2 regions of the Amycolatopsis minnesotensis genome follow, and region 1 is predicted to be linked to the other one. Evidence: predicted binding sites of a transcription regulator. Region 1 holds the regulator's gene; the other holds the start of a gene.
What was found. The regulator HspR, encoded in region 1, represses chaperone genes until heat shock. The targets are predictions, from matches to a motif close to ANNTTGAGTNNNNNNNACTCAANNT.

Region 1 (9,914 bases):
GTCCTTCTCGATGTGCTGGCGGTACTCGTCGAGCGTGGTCGCGCCGACCATGCGCAGCTCACCGCGGGCGAGCATCGGCTTGATCATGTTGCCCGCGTCCATCGCGCCCTCACCGGTCGCGCCGGCGCCGACGATGGTGTGCAGCTCGTCGATGAAGGTGATGACCTCGCCCGCGGAGTCGGTGATCTCCTTGAGCACGGCCTTGAGCCGCTCCTCGAACTCGCCGCGGAACTTCGCGCCCGCGACCATCGACCCGAGGTCGAGCGACACGACCCGCTTGCCGCGCAACGACTCCGGCACGTCACCGGCGACGACCCGCTGCGCGAGGCCCTCCACGATGGCGGTCTTGCCGACACCGGGCTCGCCGATCAGCACCGGGTTGTTCTTGGTGCGCCGCGAAAGCACCTGGACGACGCGGCGGATCTCGGTGTCGCGGCCGATCACCGGGTCGAGCTCGCCGGCGCGGGCGCGCGCGGTCAGGTCGACGCCGTACTTCTCCAGCGCCTTGAACGTGCCTTCGGGATCGGGGCTGGTGATCCGCGCGGAACCGCGCACCTTCTGGAACGCGTCGCGCAGCGCGTCGGGGGTCGCGCCGTGCCGCTTGAGCAGGTCGGCGACCTGGCCGCCCTCGGACGCGAGCCCCACCAGCAGGTGCTCGGTCGAGACGTACTCGTCGCCGAGTTCGGTGGCGAGCTTCTGCGCGTGGGTCAGCGACTTGAGCGCGAACGTGTCGAACTGGGGCGTGGACACGGTGGCACCGGTCGCCGAAGGGAGCGCGCGGGCGATCGGCTCCAGCTCCTTGTGCACCTGGTCCACGTCGGCGCCGACGGCGGTCAGCAACGGCCCGGCGATCCCGTCGCCCTGGGCCAGCAGCGCACCGAGCAGGTGCGGCGGCGCGACGTCCGGGTTCCCCGCGACGGTCGCCGCCTGCGCCGCCGACGAGATCGCCTGCTGGGTCTTCGTCGTCGGGTTGAAAGCGTCCATCCCTCACCTCTGTGTTGTGCATGCCTGGTGACAGCCTCCACCATGGGCCATCGACAAGTACAACGTCAGAAAAGTTGAGTCTGTTCCGCTCAACTTCGTTTTTCTTCATCCCGGCTGCTGGCGGGCAGCGAGAAGCCCCCGGAGGCGCAGCCTCCGGGGGCTTTGAGCGAGCCGCTCAGTGCACGCTGACGAGTGAGTCGGCGCGCGCCATGGTGACGTCGTGGTGCAGTGGCCTGCCCGCGAGGTCGAGCGCCACCGCTTCCGGCGTGTGCTCGGGCGCGGCGGTGATGAGGATGTGGTGACCGCTCCCCGGTGCCGGGAGGCGGTAACCGCCGACGTCGTTCGTGCTGGTGCGGGCGACCTGGTGGCCCGCGGCGTCGGTCAGCGTCACCGCGGCGCCGACGACCGGGGCGCCATCCGGGGTGAGCACCACGCCGTGCACGGGGGAGACCGGCTGCTGCTCCGGTTCGAACCAGGCGCGCGGCCGGTCGTCCGTTCGGGCGTGCCTTGGCGCGTGCGCCTGCTGGATCGGCTGGAATTCCACGGTCTCGGCCTCCTCCGGCGCCGCCTCCTCGCGCAAGTCGAGGCTCGCGCGCAGCGGCGTCTCCCTCATGAGTACCACCGCGAGCAGCGTGACAACCGCGATGCACGCGGCGATCAGGAAAACCTTGCCGGTGGCGTCGCCGTAGGCGGTGCGCACAACGGCGCGGACCGGTTCCGGCAGCGCCTTGAGGTCGAGCGAGCCACCGCCCGCGCCGCCGCCCTTGCCGCCGAGCGCCGCGCTGACGTTCGTCGCGACCTGCGCGGACAGCACCGCGCCGAGCGCGGAAACACCGGCCGAGCCGCCGAGCGTCCGGAAGAACGTGACCACCGAGGACGCGGAGCCCATGTCGTGCATGGCCACCGTGTTCTGCACGACCAGCACCAGGTTCTGCATGAGGAACCCGATGCCGATGCCCATCACCGCGAGGTACGAGCCCATCAGGGTCAGGTTCGTGGCGTGGTCGACGGTGCTGAGCAGCCCGAGGCCGACCAGCAGCAACACCGCTCCCGCCACCATGAACGGCTTCGTGCGGCCGGTGCGCGAGATGACCTGCCCGGAAACCGTCGACGAGAGGAAGAGGCCGAGCACCAGCGGCATCGTCATCAGGCCCGCGTGCGTCGGGGAGAAGCCGCGCGCGATCTGGTAGTACTGCCCGAGGAACACCGAGCCGCCGAACATCGCCGTGCCGACCGCGAGCGTGCCGAGCACGGACAGCGTGATCGTGCGGTTGCGGAACAGGCGCAGCGGCAGCACCGGCTCGCTGGCCCGCGACTCGACGAACACCGCGAGCCCGAGCGAAACGAGCGCGCCACCGACGTAGGCGACCGTTGTCCACGAGCCCCACGCGAAGCTCTTGCCCGCCAGCGAAACCCAGATCAGCAGCAGGGCGACACCGCCGACGAGCAGGGTCGCGCCGAGCCAGTCGATCTTGACCTTGCGCGTGAGGACGGGCAGGTGCAGCGTCCTGCCGAGCACCACGAACGCGGCGACGGCGACCGGCACGCACACCCAGAAGCACCAGCGCCAGCCGAGCGGGGAGTCCACGATGAGCCCGCCGACGAGCGGGCCGGAAACGGTCGCCACGGCGAAGGTGGCACCGATGTAGCCGGAGTAGCGGCCGCGGTCGCGCGGCGAGATCATCGCCGCGATCACGACCTGGATCAGTGCCTGCAGCCCGCCGAGGCCGATGCCCTGCAGCGCGCGGTAGGCGATCAGCTCCGGCATCGACTGCGCGATGCCGCCGAGCGCGGAGCCGAGCGTGAAGATCACGATGGCGAGCTGGTACAGCAGCTTCTTGCTGAACAGGTCGGACAGCTTGCCCCACAGCGGCGTGGTCGCGGTGGAGGTCAGCAGGGTGGCGGTGACCACCCAGGTGTACTGGCTCTGCGAGCCGTGGAGATCGGCGAGGATCGTCGGCAGCGCGTTGGACACGATGGTCGACGACAGCATGGCGACGAGCAGGGCCAGCAAGAGGCCCGAGAACGCCTTCATGATCTGCCGGTGGGTCATCGGTTCCGCCGGGCCGGCGCTCGTCACGGTTGGTGTGCTCACGGTCCCCCTCACTTCTTTCCGTCCTGCGCGGGACAGCCACCCAGTGCGTCGCGCAGGTCTTCGTTCATCAGTTCCAGTCGCCGGGTCAGCGCGTCGACGTCGTCGTCGGACCAGTTCCCGAGCGCGCGTTTGACGAAGGCGATGTACAGCCCGCGCCAGCGTTCGAGCTGCGCCTCGCCCTGTTCGGAGACCCGGATCAGCGCCGCGCGCCCGTCTTCGGGGGCGGGCCGCCGTTCGATCAGGCCCGCGGCGGCGAGCTGGGAGATCTGCCTGCTGATCACGGACAGGTCCACCATGCGGCGCTTGGCCAGCTCGGACGGGCGGCTCTCACCGCGATGGGCCAGCTCCGCGAGCAGCATGCCCGCGGCGGGGTGGATGCCCGGCTCGGCGTTCCACGCCTGCGCGATCCAGCCGTGCTGGAGCTGCGCGGAGGCGCGGAGCTGGCGCATCAGCTCCATGCTGGCGTTGTCACTGGGGCCGCCACGCGGCTCGACACCCAGGTCCGCTTCGGTGCCCACGGCGGGGCGTTCGAGCGTTTCCGGCTGCTCACCCATGTGGACCGGCCTCCCTCTTCTTCGCGGTGCTCGCGCCAATTGCTTGCGCCATACAAGTTTACTATCAGCTAGTTGCTTAGCACAACTATCCTTGGCGTGAGCTAGCGCACCCCAGTGCCGGGCAACACCACCCGTCTGGCGCAACCTTGCTGGGATTCGGCCGCCTGCCGGTTACTCTGCGGACTGCCCGCCCGGCATCCCCGCGACGCGCATTTGATCAAGAGGATGGAATATTCATGACCGAAGTGGCCACTGATCGCGGGGTGTGGCCGGTGTCCGCCGACGAACTCGTAACGACGGGCCGTTCATGAATAATCCCCCACGGAGGATCCCCGCCCACCGAAATCCCTGCGAGCAGACACCGAGATGACCGCCGACGCCGTCAGCCCCGTCCCCCGGACCAGTCACCGGGAGGCCCCGCCAGCCGTCACCCACATGGTGCGGCTGATCAGGGATGCCTGGGCGAAGGCGGAGCCGTACCTGCCGGAGATCTCGCAGTTCTTCTACGGCATGTTGTTCACCCTCGCGCCCGCGACGCGCGACTTCTTCCCGATCAACATGGAAGTGCAGCGCGGCAGGCTCGTGCGCGCGCTCGTGCACGTGGTCCAGATGGTCGACCGCCCGGACGACCTGGTGCCGTTCCTGCGCCAGCTCGGCAGGGACCACCGCAAGTTCGGCGTCATCCCCAAGCACTACGAGGCGGTCGGCACCGCGCTGCTCGCTTCGCTGAAGAAGCACCTCGGTCCGGAATGGACGCCCGAAGTGGAGCGCGCCTGGGCCGAGGCGTTCACGATCATCGCCAGGTCCATGCAGGAGGCGGCCGCCGCCGACACGAACCCGGCGTCCTGGACGGCCACCGTCGCCGAGCACCGCAGGCTCAGCTGGGACCTCGCGCTCGTCCGGCTCCAGCCGGAGCGGCAGCTTCCCTTCCTCCCCGGCCAGTACATGAGCGTCGAAGTGCCGCAGCGGCCCCGGTTGTGGCGGTACCTCTCACCCGCGAACGCCCCGCGCGAAGACGGCTCGATGGAGTTCCACGTGCGCGCGGTCGAGGGCGGCTGGGTCTCGCGCGCGATCGTCAGCCACACCCAGGAAGGCGACGTGTGGCGGTTCGGGCCGCCGCTCGGCCGGATGAGCGTCGACCGGGAAAGCGACCGCGACGTCCTGATGGTCGCGGGCGGCACCGGGGTCGCGACCGTCCAGTCCCTGCTCGACGAACTGGCCCAGTGGGGCGAGAACCCGAGGGTCCGGGTGTTCTACGGCGACCGCACCCGCGAAGACCTCTACAACCTGGAAAACCTGCGCATGCTCGCGTCGACGAACCCGTGGCTCACCGTGACCCCGGTGGTGGAGCACGGCCCCGGCCTCACCGGCTGCGAACACGGCACGCTGGCCGAAGCGATCACGCGGCACGGCGCGTGGCCCGACCACAACGTGCTGGTGTCCGGGTCGCCCGCGATGATCAGGGCGACCGTGTCCAGGATGCTCGTCGCGGGAACGGCGCTGGATCAAATCCGCTACGACCCGTTCACCATCGACTGACCGCTCGCCACTGGAGACTCTCATTACTCGCGGGTAGCCTCGCGGGATGGAGACTGCGATCACGGTTGCCGACGGATCCATCAAGGGGTACCTCGCCGAGCCACTGCCGGAGGTGTCCGGCCCCGGCCCGTATCCGGCGGTGGTGCTCATCCACGACGCGGCCGGGCTCACCCAGGACGCGAAGACCATCGCCGAACGGTTCGCCACCGCGGGCTATCTCGTGCTCGCGCCCGACATGTACTCGCGGGGCGGCGCGTTGCGCTGCCTGAAGGGCGTCTTCCGCGACCTGTTCGCCGCCAAGGGCCGCGCCTTCGACGACATCGACGCGGCGCGCCGCGCACTCGCCGAGCGGGACGACTGCACCGGGAAGGTCGGCGTGGTCGGGTTCTGCCTTGGCGGCGGTTTCGCGCTCGTCGCCGCCAGCGGCGAGTTCGACGCGTCCGCGCCGTACTACGGCCAGCTCCCGAAGAACCTGTCCGTTTTGGACGAAGCCTGCCCGGTGGTGGCGAGCTTCGGCCGCAAGGACGTGACCCTGAAGGGTGCCGCGGCGAAACTGGAGTCGGCACTCGCCGAGCGCGGGATTCCGCACGACGTCAAGGAATACCCGGACGCGGGCCACAGCTTCGCGAACCAGCTCCCGCTGAACCGCCTGTTGCGCGTCACCACCGGTTTCGGGTACCACCACGAGTCCAATGAGGACGCTTGGCGGCGGGTGCTCGCGTTCTTCGCCGAACACCTGCGCTGAGCTTCAGGTCCGGACCACAAGCCACTCGTTCGACGGCATTCCGGTGAAGCACACGACGCCGTCTACCTCGGTGGCGCGGAGCGCGTCCGGCCGCGCCAGGATGCCGACCGGCTCCACGCGTCCCACGGAATCCGCACAATCGCCGGGCTCTGTTCCGGGGAATCCGGTCCAGGAAAACCGCGCGCTGTCAACTAAGTTGTCCACAGCCGGGGCACCTGTGGACAACTCGGTCAGTCGCCCCTTTCCGGGACGGGGTGGCGGTATGCTGGGCTTGGGGCCGCCCCCGGGACGGGTGGGGGATTCTTCTTAACCAGTTGTGGTTGGCGCGAGCAGGTTTTGCCCGGTGCGACCAGGTGCGTTCGATCAGCCAGGCAGGTTCGGCGGGACCGAGCGGGTTCGGCGCGCGCACGAAAAGGGCCCGCCGGGTCCGGGTGCGGACGTCGGCGGGCCTGGCCGGAAGGGTCAGCGGGTGCGGCGCGGTTTCCAGACCACGAGTGAGGTCTGCTGCCGCATCGGCACCAGGTCCTTGCGGTACGACGCGTGGATCGACGCCGCCGCCTGTTCGGCCGCGGCGTAGGCCGAGGCCAGCTCTTCGGTCAGTTCCTGCACCCGCATCCGCAGCGCGTCGACCTGGTTCTCCAGTTCGATGATGCGCTTGATACCGGAGAGGTTGACGCCCTCCTCCTGGGAGAGCCGCTGCACCTCGCGCAGGACGGCGATGTCCCGCATGGAGTAGCGCCGCCCGCCGCCCGAGGTCCGGCCGGGCGAGACGAGCCCTTGCCGGTCGTAGGAGCGGAGCGTCTGCGCGTGCATCCCGGAGAGCTGCGCGGCCACCGAGATGACGAAGACCGGGGTGTCCTCGTCGGCACCGCCTGGAAGCCCCCCGCCCGGGAGCATGCCGAACACCGCCATCGTGCTCACCGCCCTTGCAGCAGCTCAGTGATCTCCGGACGTGGGTCCTGATCCTTGACGGCCTCCGCGTAGCTCTCCAGCGCCGCCTTCGCCTTCTCGTCCACAGTGGACGGAACGGCGACCTGCAGGGTGACGAGCAGGTCGCCCTGCTTGCCGTCCCGCTTCGTGATGCCCTTGCCCCGCACCCGCAGCACGCGGCCGCTGGCGGTACCGGGCGGAACCTTCACCGAAACCTTCGAGTCGAGCGTGGGCACCGTGATCGTGCCGCCGAGGGTGAGCTCGGCGAAGCTCACGCCGACCGTGATGGTCAGGTCGAGCTCCTTGCGCCCGAACAGCGGGTGCGGCGCCACGTGCACGCGGACGAACAGGTCGCCCGCCTGCGCGCCGCCGCGGCCCGGTTCGCCCTGGCCGGCCAGCCGGATGCGCTGGTTGTCGTCGACACCGGGCGGGATCCGCACGGTGAGCGTCCTGGTGCGGGTGCTGACGCCCTCGCCCGCGCATTCGGGGCACGGGTCGTCGATGATCTTGCCGCGGCCTCGGCAGTCCTGGCACGGCTCGGAGAACGCGAACGCGCCCTGGCTCCGGCTGACCAGCCCGCTGCCGCTGCACGTCGGGCACAGCCGAGGGCTCGTGCCCGGTTTGGCACCGTTGCCGCCACAGGTAGCGCACGTGGCGGGGCTCGACAGCCGCAACGGCAGCGTCGCGCCCTTCACTGCCTCGACGAAGTCGATCCGGACATCGGTTTCCACGTCCGCGCCCCGCTGCGGGCGGTTCGCCGTGGCACCCGCGGCGCCTCGACGGCCGCCGAACAGGTTGCCCAGCATGTCGCCGAGCCCGCCGAAACCGCCGCCCTGCGCGCCTGCCTGGCCGAAGATGTCGCCGACGTCGAAACCGCCGCCACCCTGGCCGCCGGGGAAGTTGAACCCGCCGGGCCCGCCGCCGCCGAACATCTGGCGCGCCTCGTCGTACTCCTTGCGCTTGCCCGGATCGGACAGCACGCCGTACGCCTCGGACACGGCCTTGAACTTCTGCTCGGCCTGCGGGTTCCCGGCGTTCGCGTCCGGGTGGTTCTCCTTGGCCAGCTTGCGGTACGACTTCTTGATCTCGTCCGCCGTGGCGTCGGAGGAGACGCCCAGCTCACGGTAGAAGTCCTTGCCGATCCACTCCCGAGCGCTCATCGGGCGCCTCCTCCCTGGTCGTATCTAGTGTTCGGAGTTCTCTTCGGTCTTCGCCGCCTCGGCGACCCCGTCCAGTGGCAGTTCGCCCTCGGACGGCGGGTCGACCGGCGCCGCGCCGGGCTCGTGGTCGGTGACCCCGACCAGCGCGGCCCGCAGCACCCGGTCACCGAGCTGGTAGCCGCGCCGCATCACCACGGTGACGGTCGGCCCTGCCACCTCCGGCGACGTGTTGTGCTGGACGGCCTCGTGCACGCTCGGGTCGAAGGGCTCGCCCTCGGCACCGAACGACGCGAGCCCCGCGCGCTGCAGACCGGCGACGAGCTTGTCGCCGACGGCCTTCAGCGCGCCGGTGTAGTCGCCGTGCTGCTCGGCCCGCTCGAGATCGTCGAGCAGCGGGAGCAGGTCGCCGACCACGGACGCCTTGCCGGCGACCGCGACGGCTTCCTTGTCCCGCTCGACGCGGCGCCGGTAGTTCGCGTACTCCGCCTGCACTCGCTGCAGATCGGCGGTGCGCTCCGCCAGCTCCTTTTCGAGATCGGTCTGCGCGGGCACCGCTTCATCCACAATGGACTCTCCGAGCGACGGACCCGATTCGGCCGCGGCACCTTCCGGCTCGACCGGTTCCGGGGCGGACTGCTCGCGCAGCTGCCCCGTCTCCAGGTCGATCTTCCGGCGATCGCGGACCACCACGGGCTCCTCCGGAGCCTGCTGTGCGCTTTCGTCGTGCTTGCCAGTCACTTCTTCGCATCCCCGGACTTGTCGTCGGCCTTCTCGTCGTCGACGATCTCGGCGTCCACGACGTCGTCGGCCTTGGCGGAACCGGTGTCACCGGCGGCACCCGCACCGGCGGACGCGGTGTCACCGGCGCCTTCCTGCGCGGCGTTCGCGTTGGCGTAGAGCGCCGTGCCGAGCTCCTGGGAAGCCGTGTTCAGCTTCTCGATGGACTCGCGGATCTTCGCCGAGTCGGTGCCCTTGAGCGACTCGTTGGCCTCGTCGATCGCGGTCTTGACCTTGCCCTTGAGCTCGTCGGGGAGCTTGTCCTCGTTGTCCTTGACGAACTTCTCGGTCTGGTAGACCAGCGTCTCCGCCTGGTTGCGGGTCTCCGCCTCCTCGCGGCGGGTCTTGTCCTCCTCGGCGTGCGCCTCGGCGTCCTTGACCATCCGCTCGATGTCGTCCTTCGGCAGCGCGGAGCCGCCGGTGATCGTCATCGACTGCTCCTTGTTCGTGCCGAGGTCCTTCGCGAGGACGTGCACGATGCCGTTGGCGTCGATGTCGAAGGTGACCTCGATCTGCGGCACGCCGCGCGGCGCGGGCGGGAGACCGGTCAGCTCGAACATGCCGAGCTTCTTGTTGTGCGCGGCGATCTCGCGCTCACCCTGGAACACCTGGATCTGCACCGACGGCTGGTTGTCGTCCGCGGTGGAGAAGATCTCCGAGCGCTTCGTCGGGATCGTGGTGTTCCGCTCGATGAGCTTGGTGAACACGCCGCCCTTGGTCTCGATGCCCAGCGACAGCGGGGTCACGTCGAGCAGCAGGACGTCCTTGACCTCGCCCTTGAGCACACCGGCCTGCAGTGCCGCGCCGACCGCGACGACCTCGTCCGGGTTCACGCCCTTGTTCGGCTCGCGGCCGCCGGTCAGCTCCTTGACCAGCTCGGCGACGGCGGGCATGCGGGTCGAACCGCCGACGAGGACCACGTGGTCGATGTCGCCGACCGCGATACCCGCGTCGCGGATGACGTTGTTGAACGGCGACTTGGTGCGGTCCAGCAGGTCCGAGGTGATCTTCTGGAACTCGGCGCGCGAGAGCGTCTCGTCGAGGAACAGCGGGTTCTTGTCGCCGTCCACGGTGATGTACGGCAGGTTGATGCTGGCGCTGTTCGAGCTGGACAGCTCGATCTTCGCCTT
Region 2 (9,914 bases), on a different contig from region 1:
GACCGGTCAGCGACAGCCCGGTCGAGCCGGACTCCGCGTCCGCGAGCGACGCCTCGATGTAGAGCACGTCCCCGCCGGCACCGGTCACCGCCAGCCCGGTCGCCACGCCGGGGATCGAGGTCCGCTGCGTCGACGCGGGCAGCGACGACTCCGGCAGGTGCCTCGGGCGGCCGAGGTAAGTGTCCAAATCGGACGCGTCCACCGTCACCGGCAGCGCCAGTTCGTCGAGCGCGACCTTCGTGGTGATCTTCCGCAGCACCTTCGCGATGGTCCGGTTCGCGTTGCGCACCCCGGCCTCGCGGGTGTACTCGGCCGCGACCCGGCTCAGCGCCGCGTCGGTCAGCGTGACGTCACCGTCGGCGAGCCCGGCCCGCTCCAGCTCGCGCGGGAGCAGGTGGTCGCGCCCGATGGTCACCTTCTCGTGCTCGGTGTAGCCGTCCAGGCTGACCAGTTCCATCCGGTCCAGCAGCGGCCCGGGGATGGTTTCCAGCGCGTTCGCGGTCGCCAGGAACACCACGTCCGACAGGTCCAGCTCGACCTCGAGGTAGTGGTCGCGGAAGGTGTGGTTCTGCTCGGGGTCGAGCACCTCCAGCAGCGCGGCGGTCGGGTCGCCCCGGTAGTCCGCGCCGACCTTGTCCACCTCGTCGAGCAGCACGACCGGGTTCAGCGAACCGGCCTCCTTGATCGCCCGCACGATCCGGCCCGGCATCGCGCCGACGTAGGTGCGCCGGTGCCCGCGGATCTCGGCCTCGTCCCGGATCCCGCCGAGCGCGACCCGCACGAACTTCCGGTCCATCGCCTTCGCCACGGACTCGCCGAGCGAGGTCTTGCCGACCCCCGGCGGGCCCACGAGCGCCAGCACCGCCCCGGAACGACGACCGCCCACAGCACCCTTGCCGGCCTGCGCACGCCGCGCGCGCACGGCCAGGTACTCGATGATCCGTTCCTTCACGTCGTCGAGACCGGCGTGGTCCGCGTCGAGCACTTCGCGCGCGGCCGCGATGTCGTGCACGTCCTCGGTCGTGCTCTGCCACGGCATTTCGAGCACGGTGTCCAGCCAGGTGCGGATCCAGCCGCCCTCCGGCGACTGCTCCGAGGTCCGCTCCAGTTTGTCCACTTCGGACAGAGCGGCCTTGCGGACGTGCGCAGGCAGCTCGGCCGACTCCACGCGCGAGCGGTAGTCGTCGTCCTCGCCGGACCCGTCCAGCTCGCCGAGCTCCTTCTTGATCGCCTCGAGCTGGCGGCGCAGCAGGAACTCCTTCTGCTGCTTCTCCATGCCCTCCGCGACGTCCTTGCGGATCGTGTCGTTCACTTCGAGCTCCGCGAGGTGCTCGCGCGTCGATTCGAGCGCCTTTTCCAAGCGGGACGGCACATCCACGGTCCGGAGCAGCTCCAGCTTCTCCTGGACGCCGAGGTACGGCGCGTTCCCGGCCAGGTCCGCGATCGCCGACGGGTCTTCGAGGCCGTTGACGGCGTCGATCATCTGCCAGCCGCCGCGCTGTTCGAGCACGGAGACGACCAGCGACTTGTACTCGGCGGCGAGCGCCTTGGTGCGTTCGCCGTCGTTCCCGGTTTCGGGGGCCTCTTCGGCGTGCACCCAGCGCGCCGCGCCGGGGCCGTCCGCGATGTGGCCGACGCGGGCACGGCCGGTGCCGCGCAGCAGCGCCGCGGCCTTGCCACCCGGCACGCGCCCGACGCGTTCGACGGTGGCGATCGTGCCCATTTCGGCGTACTCGCCGTCGATCCTCGGCACGATCAGGACCTCGGCGCGCTGCTGCGGCGCGGCCGACCGGATTCCGGGGAACGAGGCGCCGCTGGGCGCCTTCGCCTGCGCGGACTCCACCGCGGCGCGGGTTTCGCCTTCGGTCAGGTCGAGCGGCACGACCATGCCGGGCAGCACCACGTCGTCGTCGAGGGGGAGGACGGGCAGGAGGCGTGTCTCACTCATCTGTGCACTCCTTGAAGGTTGAGTTCACCTCGCTCAACTTCTTCGAGTGCGCGTTTGTTTCCGCTGGTTGTTCGCTCGTAGCGAGCGCCGCCGGGGAATAAGATCAGTGCTTTTCGCCGACGCCGCACCACGCGAACGGGCGGCCTTCGGCCTCCGTTTCGGTGACCCTGCGCTCCGGCCGCCAGTCCGGCAGGTGCACGAAGCCGGGGCGGACCAGCTCCCAGCCGTCGAACCAGCCCTCGATCTCCTCGCGGTCTCGGACCCAGAGCGGGTTGGTCGTCTTCTGGTACGCCTCGCCGAACCGTTCGATCTGGATCTTCCCCACGGGCTCGGCCTCGTCGGAGGCGATGTGCGACAGCCCGAGCCAGCTTCCCGGCGCCAGTTCGTCGCGGTAGGCGCGCACCAGGTCGCCTGGCCGGTCGTCGTCGCCGAGGAAGTGCAGCACCGCGATCATCAGCAGGCACACCGGCTTCGAGAAGTCGATCAGCCTGCGGATGTCGCGATCGGCCAGCACGCCCGGCACGTCCCGCAGGTCGTGCTGCGCCACGGTGGCCCAGTCCTGCGCGCGGTCCTGGTCGAGCATCGCGGTCGAGTGGACGACCGAAATGGGCTCGTAGTCGACGTAGGCGACCCGCGCGCGCTGGCCCCTCGGCAGGTGCCGTCGCACGACCTCGTGCACGTTGCCGATCGTCGGCTCGCCGGAGCCGAGGTCGACGAACTGGCGGATCCCGGCGTCCAGCGCGTGCCGGACCACCCGGTTCATGAACTGCCGGTTCTGCTTCGCGACGATCCTGATGTGCGGCCAGACGCGTTCGACCTTGCGCCCGAACTCCCGGTCGACCGCCCAGTTCTGGGTGCCGCCGAGGAACCAGTCGTACATGCGGGCCGCCGACGGCCTGTCGGTGTCGACCCTGGCCGGTGCCGCTGGCGCCGACCTCAAGACTTCGCTCATCAAAAATCCCCGACCGCTTCGGGACGCTGGCGGGCCGAGGGTACCGCTCCAGGCGCTCAGCGTGCACGCGCACCAGCGGGTGCATTCGTGGATGCACCAGGGATTTGGTTCCTATGCCCGATTAGTGCACTGCCGGACGGCGGTACCAGTACGTCCACAGCGGGCGGTAGCCCTGCGCGCACCAGAACGGCGTGGACCGGGGGTTCGCCAGCGCGTGGTGGAGCAGGACCACGTCCGTGCTGGCCTCGTCGAACAGCTGGTGCGCGTGCGCGGCCAGCGCGGTGCCGACGCCGGACGAGCGCGCGGCCTCCGCGATGTGCAGCGAGGACAGGTAGCCGACCCGCGAAGCACTGGTGTACGGCGCGACCCACCCGGTCTCGTGGGGCATCTGCACGTGCAGCATGCCCAGCGGCCTGCCGTACAGCTCGGCGATCCACAGCGCGGGGTTGTCGCGGGAGAGCAGGTCGCCGAGCTCGGCCTCCACGACCTTGCCCGCGTCGGGCCGGTGCGTGACCACGCCGAACTGCGCCTCGTAGTTCCGGAGTTCGAGCTGCAGTTCGACGGCGGTGGCGAGATCGCCCTGCTCCGCGGGCCGGATGTGCACGCCAGGCGTGGCGCGCGGGCCGGTGGCGACGAGCCGGTCGGCCGGGCGGGCGGCGAGCACGCGCACCGCGGAAAAGCCGTGCCGGAGCAGCTCGGCGCAGCCCGCCGAATCACGGCTCGGCCTGGCGACGACGGCCGCGGTGTCCCAGTCACCGGGAGCCGTTTCCGCTGAGAGGGCGGCCTCCCACCGCGTGAGCAGCCCCTCCAGCGCGGCACCGGGTTCCGGGCCGGCGAGGTGCACCGACAACGTGTGCTCGACCAGCGGTCGCGACAGTGCGTCACGGGAGTCCGCGGCCACCTCGGTGCGCGAGGCGAAGCCCGCCGCCGCGGAACCGCCCGCTTCGACGAGCAGGTCCGCGCCGTCCGGGGCGGCGAGATGCCGATCTACGTCGGGAAGAAGGGGGTCGATCGTGCGCAGCCTGCCGTTGTGGGCGGTCGCGATCGTGTCCACGTCCATCGCGTCATTGAAGACCCCCCGCGGCGATCGGCCGCACCCAGGTCGGTCACTCCGTGCGATACCGGCCGGATGTGAAAAGCGCTCTTGTTTCACCCCGTGGTCCGTGCAGGTCAGCGCTGTTGGGGCGGAGTTAACCCTGAGCTGATCTGATCGGCATCGGAGAGAGGCCTAAATACGCCCTCCGGGGTACAGTGATGCCTCGTTCGCGCTCGGCCGTGCGCTCTGCGCGAATCGATCGGGTGGCGGACTGGGGAGAGCAGCCGGAAGGGGGTTGCATGCCGGACTCAGGTGGCGAGCCTGACGTTTCCGTCCCGGTCGACATGCCGGGTAAGCGGGGTGGCACCGGGCCGGTGCGGCCTGCCGTCCGCGCCGGGCGTTCCGACGAGTTCCGCTTCCGCGTCTACACCGCCACCGTGGTGACGGTCGGCCTCCTCGCGGCGACCGCGGTCGGCCTGTGGCTGCCCTTCAAGGCCTCCGGCGACCTGTGGTGGATCGGGCTGGTGCTGGCCGTCGCGTTCCTGCTCGCCGAGCAGCTCGGCATCAACGTCGACGTCCGCAGCGGCATCTCGTGGACCATCTCGTTCACCGAGATACCCCTGGTCATCGGGTTCTTCGTGGCGCCGTTCGAGGTCGTGCTCGCGGCACATCTCGTCGCCGGGATCGGCACCCTGCTCGCCCGCCGCGTCGCGGGACGCGTGCTCTACAACGCGGGCGCCTTCCTCCTCGAAATCACCGGCGCGTTCGCGGTCGCCGGGATCGTCCAGCACGCGCTCGGCGCCACCGAAATGCCGTGGCCCGCCGCGCTCGCGGGCACCCTCACCGCGCCGCTGGTCAGCACGCTGCTCGCGCTCGCCGCGGTGCGCGTGCTGCGGCGGCGGATGCGGATCAGCACCGCGCTCCGCCTCACCGGCCGGATTCTGGTGGTCGGCTTCGTCAACGCCTCGGTCGGGCTCTCCGGGTACCTGGTGATCTCCGGTTCGCCCAGGGCGTGGCCGCTCGTGCTCGCCGTCTTCCTCGGCCTCACCGCGTTGTACTGGGCCTACTCCGATCTGCTTCGAGAGCAACGAGACATGGAGGCCCTTTCCGACGTGAGCCTGATGGTCGCCAGGTCGGGCCAGCAAGCCGCGGCGAGGCCCGCGAGCAAGGCCGAGAACTCGGGAGAAGGCGTCGACATCGGCGAATGGGCCACCATCGCCGAGCGGATCAAGGACCAGCTCTCCGCGGCACGCGTGGTGCTGCGGCTGCGGCTCGAACCGGCGGAGGAGATGCGCGCCGTCGTCGCCGGCGACCCGCTGCCGTCCGAGCAGTCGCCGGCCGAGGACCCGCTGCTGCGCCTGCCCGGCGCGCACGTCCGGCACTTCCGGCTCACCGAAGCCAATTCCGACGTCCGCGCCGCGCTGCTGGACCGCGGTGCGCAGGAAGCGCTCGTCGTCCCGTTGCGCAGCGCCAACCAACTGCTCGGCGTCGTCGAAGCGCACGACCGGCTGTCCCGCTGGCGCGGGTTCGGCAAGTACGACGTGCAGCTCCTCGGGCTGATGGCCAGCCACCTCGCGACCTCGCTCGACAACCGCAGGCTGCTGGCCACCCTTCGCCACGACGCCTACCACGATCCGCTCACCGGGCTGTTCAACCGGCTCGGCTTCCGCCAGGTCGCCCGCGACCCGCTGCGCGACCACCCCAGCTCGGTCGTGCTGCGCGTCGAACTCGACGTCTTCTCCACGGTCAGCGACGCACTCGGCTACGCGTGGGCGGACCGCATGGTGATCGCCGCGGGCAGGCGCATCCGCGACGCGCTCGGCCACGAGGTGCCCGTCGCGCGGCTCGAAGGCGCCTCCTTCGCGGCACTGCTGATCGCCTACGGGCCCGACCAGGCGCACCGCGTCGCCGAACGCCTGCGCGCGGAACTGTCCGTGCCGTACCCCGTCGACCGGCTCACCGTCGAAGCGAACGCGATGATCGGCTACGCGTCGCCGTCGGTCGAGGAGGCGGGCGAGATCGTCGACGTCGACGGGCTGCTGCAGCGCGCCGACGTCGCCGTCCGCGCGACCCGCGGCGGCGAGGAAGTGCGCGGCTACGTGCCGAGCATGGGCCAGATCTTCATGCGCCGCTTCCAGATGGTCACGCAGTTCCGGCAGTCCCTCGAAGACGGCCAGGTCAGCGTGCACTACCAGCCCAAGGTGTCGCTGCCGAACCGGCAGGTGCAGGGGGTCGAGGCGCTCGTCCGCTGGGTCCACCCCGAGTTCGGCAGGCTCAGCCCCGACGAGTTCGTGCCCGCGATCGAGGCGGCAGGCCTGATCGGCGTGCTCACCGGGTTCGTACTCGAAGAGTCCCTCAAGCGCATCCGCAAATGGCTCGACGAGGGCCTGCGCATCTCGGCCGCGGTGAACCTGTCCGTCCGCAACCTCGCCGACGAGGAGTTCCCGGCGAAGGTCGTGCGCGCGCTCGACCAGTTCGGCGTGCCGCCGGAGCTGCTCACCTTCGAGCTCACCGAGTCCGGTGTGATGTCCGACCCGCAGAAGGCGCTGCCGATCCTGCGCGAGCTGCACGCGCTCGGCGTCGTGCTCGCCGTCGACGACTTCGGCACCGGCTACTCGTCGCTGGCCTACCTCCGCCAGCTCCCGGTCGACGAGGTCAAGATCGACAAGAGCTTCGTCCTCGGCATGGGCACCGATCTCGGCGACCTCGCCGTCGTCCGGTCCATCGTCGAGCTGGGGCACTCGCTCGGGCTCACCGTCGTCGCCGAGGGCGTCGAGGAGGACGTCGCGCGCGATCAGCTCGAGGCGATGGGCTGCGACGTCGCACAGGGCTACCTCATTTCGCGCCCGCTGCCCGAGGACCGGCTCGAAGCCTGGCTGCAGGCACGAACCGCCAGGTCGCCGGGCCGTCAGGCGCACAACGTGCTGACCCTGCTGACTTAAGGGGACCCCCTCGCAGCGCCTCGCCCCGCGTCTTGTAATCTCTTCGAGGCTTGAACGTTGAGCCAGGCCCCTTTAGCTCAGTCGGCAGAGCGTCTCCATGGTAAGGAGAAGGTCTACGGTTCGATTCCGTAAAGGGGCTCGCGAGTGGGCGGGTTCTGTTTGCGGTAAAGCGCAAACGGAACTCGCTTCGCGGTGTCCTCTGGGGGCCTGGCCCCCAGACCCCCGCCAGGGGGCAAGCCCCCTGGATCCCCGTAGGCAGGCAAGATGGGGTTGGGGTGGGCATGTTGTAGGGCGGTGTAGCTCAGTTGGTAGAGCAAGCGGCTCATAATCGCTGTGTCGTCGGTTCAAGTCCGATCACCGCTACGCAGAACAGGCGGAGCGCGATTCATCAGGTGCGATGAGCCGCGCGCCGACTCGCCAGTAGACTGGGGCGAGCCCCAGGCCCCCGCACACGCGGGGTACCGAATTTTTAGCTAGAGGAGCTTTGCCGTGGCTGCGACCGACGTGCGACCGAAGATCACGCTGGCGTGCGAAGAGTGCAAGCACCGCAACTACATCACCAAGAAGAACCGGCGCAACAACCCGGACCGTCTTGAGATGAAGAAGTTCTGCCCGAACTGCGGTACGCACCGTACCCACAAGGAGACTCGCTGACCGCGCGTCCCACCGGCTGTCGAGAAGGCCGCTCCCGTATTCGGGGGCGGTCTTCTTTGCGTGTGCCGACACCTACTCAAATCGGACACTACTTGTTTTAACGGACAGCCGACTGTCGGCCCTGTTCCGTACCGCCTGACGCGGGACACGCTGCTCTGCGCCGGGAATCCCGGTGCCGGTCACGCGAGACGTGCCGGCGAACCCACTCCGACGAGCGCGCTACCGCGCGCCCGGCGTCAGAAAGTGAGTTGCCGGAATGACGAAGTCCCCAAGTCGCACCCCACGAAGGCTCGCCACCACCGCGGCCGTCGCAGGCCTCGCGGCCTTCGGTCTCATCGCCCCCAGCACCGCCTCCGCCACGGGCATCGACGGGTACGGCGCGTCCGTCCAGCACGCCGCCGTTTCCTCGCTCGCCGCGGACGCGCACGTGTCGGCGGCCGAGGCGACCGCGCAGCTGCGGGCCCAGCAGGCCGCCACCGACACCGTCCACGCGGTCACCGGCGCGCTGGGGCAGCGCGCCGCCGGTGGCTATCTCGACGCGAAGGGCACGCCGACCGTGAACGTCCTCGACGCCGCGGCCGCCGACCAGGCCCGCGCCGCCGGTGCCGTCGCCAAGGTGGTCCGGCACAGCTCCGCGCAACTCGCCGACGCCCAGGGCGCACTGCAGGCGCTGCCCGCCGTCACCCACACCGCGATCGGCCTCGACGAGCAGGCGAACCGGATCGTCGTCACGGTGTCCGACGCCGCCAAGGGCCCCGCCCTCGACCGGCTGCTCGCCGCCGCGCGGGGCTTCGGCGAGCGCGTCGCCGTGGAGCACGTCACCGGTGCCATGCACACCGCGATCTACAACGGTGAGGCGATCACCGGCGGCGGTACCCGCTGCTCGGTCGGGTTCAACACCAACAAGGGCGGCCAGAACTACATCGTCGACGCCGGGCACTGCACCCGCGCGGTTTCGCAGTGGAACGTCGGCCCGTCGCAGGGGGCGAGCTTCCCCGGCAACGACTACGGCCTCATCCGCAACAGCAACAGCACCGGCCCCGGCGAGGTGTCGCTGTACAACGGTTCGACGCAGCGCATTTCCTCCGCGGCCACCGCGACGGTAGGCGAGCGCATCTGCAAGAGCGGCAGCACCACGCGCCTCACCTGCGGCTCCGTGACCCGCACGAACGTCACGGTGAACTACTCGGAGGGCAGCGTTTCGCAGCTCATCCAGACCAGTGCCTCGGTCAACCCCGGCGACTCCGGCGGCTGCCTCTTCGACGGCAGCAAGGGCCTCGGCATCACCTCCGGCATGGGCGGCGGCAGCTCGTACTTCCAGCCCGTCGGCGAGGCGCTCTCCGCGTACGGCGTGAGCCTCAACTGATCCAGCGGGCACGGCGGCCCGGTAAGGTGGCCGCCGTGCCCTTGGATTCCTCGTTCGTCGGTCGCAGTTACCCGCCCGAAAGCACGTACGACGTGGGGCGGGAGAAGATCAGGGAGTTCGCCGAGACGATCGGCGACACCAACCCGCTCTACCACGATCCCGAAGCCGCGAAGGCCGCCGGTTATCCCGACGTCATCGCGCCGCCGACGTTCCTGACGATCCTCAACCTCCCCGCGATCAACAAGGTCGTCGCCGATCCGGAACTCGGCCTCGACTACGCGCGGATGGTCCACGGGAACCAGCGCTTCGCGCACTCGCGGCCGGTGCACGCGGGGGACCGGCTGAGCCTGACGGTGTACATCGACGACATCATGGACCGGGCGGGCAACGACTTCCTGACCGCGCGCGCGGAGATCGTGGACGAGGCGGGGGAGCACGTGTGCACCACCTCGGCGCAGCTCGTGGTCAGGAGGGCCGAGGCATGAGCAAGGTCGAACTCCCACCGCTGAGCGTGCGGGTCACCAGGGCGCAGCTGGTCCGGTACGCGGGCGCGTCGCTGGACTTCAACCCGATCCACTGGAACGAGCGGTTCGCCAAGGAGGTCGGGCTGCCCGACATCATCGGCCACGGCATGCTCACCATGGCGCTCGGCGGCCGGTTCGTCACCGACTGGCTCGGCGACCCCGGCAGGCTCGTCGACTACAGCGTGCGGTTCACCCGGCCCGTCGTGGTGCCCGACGACGACGAAGGCGCGCTCGTCGAGTTCACCGGCACCGCGGGCGAACCCGACGAGAACGGCACCGTGACCGTCGCGATCACCGCCAAGTTCGACGGGAAGACCGTGCTGGGCAAAGCCGTCGCCCTCGTCCGCCCCGAGCGCGTTTAGCCCGCTAACCGCAGGTCAGGTCAGGAGCTTCGCGACCACGTCCGCCATGCCCCGCTCGCCCTTGGCGTTCGGGTGCAGCGGGGCGGCGGCGCTGGTCGGGATGAGGCCCTCGACCCAGCGCTCGTCGGAA

Region 2: lon (endopeptidase La) is a predicted target of HspR. The motif match lies at 1,964-1,988, and genes of this name have one in related genera.

What each region holds. Positions count from the first base shown of each region.
Region 1 is NZ_BAAANN010000032.1:36,666-46,579, reverse strand. It holds gene clpB (ATP-dependent chaperone ClpB) at 1-984, opposite strand, end outside; gene ABD256_RS32460 (MFS transporter) at 1,160-3,037, opposite strand; gene ABD256_RS32455 (MarR family winged helix-turn-helix transcriptional regulator) at 3,088-3,537, opposite strand; gene ABD256_RS32450 (globin domain-containing protein) at 4,000-5,172, shown strand; gene ABD256_RS32445 (dienelactone hydrolase family protein) at 5,219-5,917, shown strand; gene ABD256_RS32440 (hypothetical protein) at 5,921-6,043, opposite strand; gene ABD256_RS32435 (heat shock protein transcriptional repressor HspR) at 6,380-6,829, opposite strand; gene dnaJ (molecular chaperone DnaJ) at 6,835-8,007, opposite strand; gene grpE (nucleotide exchange factor GrpE) at 8,032-8,745, opposite strand; gene dnaK (molecular chaperone DnaK) at 8,742-9,914, opposite strand, start outside.
Region 2 is NZ_BAAANN010000004.1:121,625-131,538, forward strand. It holds gene lon (endopeptidase La) at 1-1,948, opposite strand, end outside; gene ABD256_RS06185 (SAM-dependent methyltransferase) at 2,052-2,900, opposite strand; gene ABD256_RS06190 (GNAT family N-acetyltransferase) at 3,022-3,960, opposite strand; gene ABD256_RS06195 (putative bifunctional diguanylate cyclase/phosphodiesterase) at 4,236-6,878, shown strand; tRNA gene ABD256_RS06200 (tRNA-Thr) at 6,945-7,017, shown strand; tRNA gene ABD256_RS06205 (tRNA-Met) at 7,169-7,241, shown strand; gene rpmG (50S ribosomal protein L33) at 7,368-7,532, shown strand; gene ABD256_RS06215 (S1 family peptidase) at 7,789-8,898, shown strand; gene ABD256_RS06220 (MaoC family dehydratase N-terminal domain-containing protein) at 8,934-9,383, shown strand; gene ABD256_RS06225 (MaoC family dehydratase) at 9,380-9,784, shown strand; gene ABD256_RS06230 (SGNH/GDSL hydrolase family protein) at 9,800-9,914, opposite strand, start outside.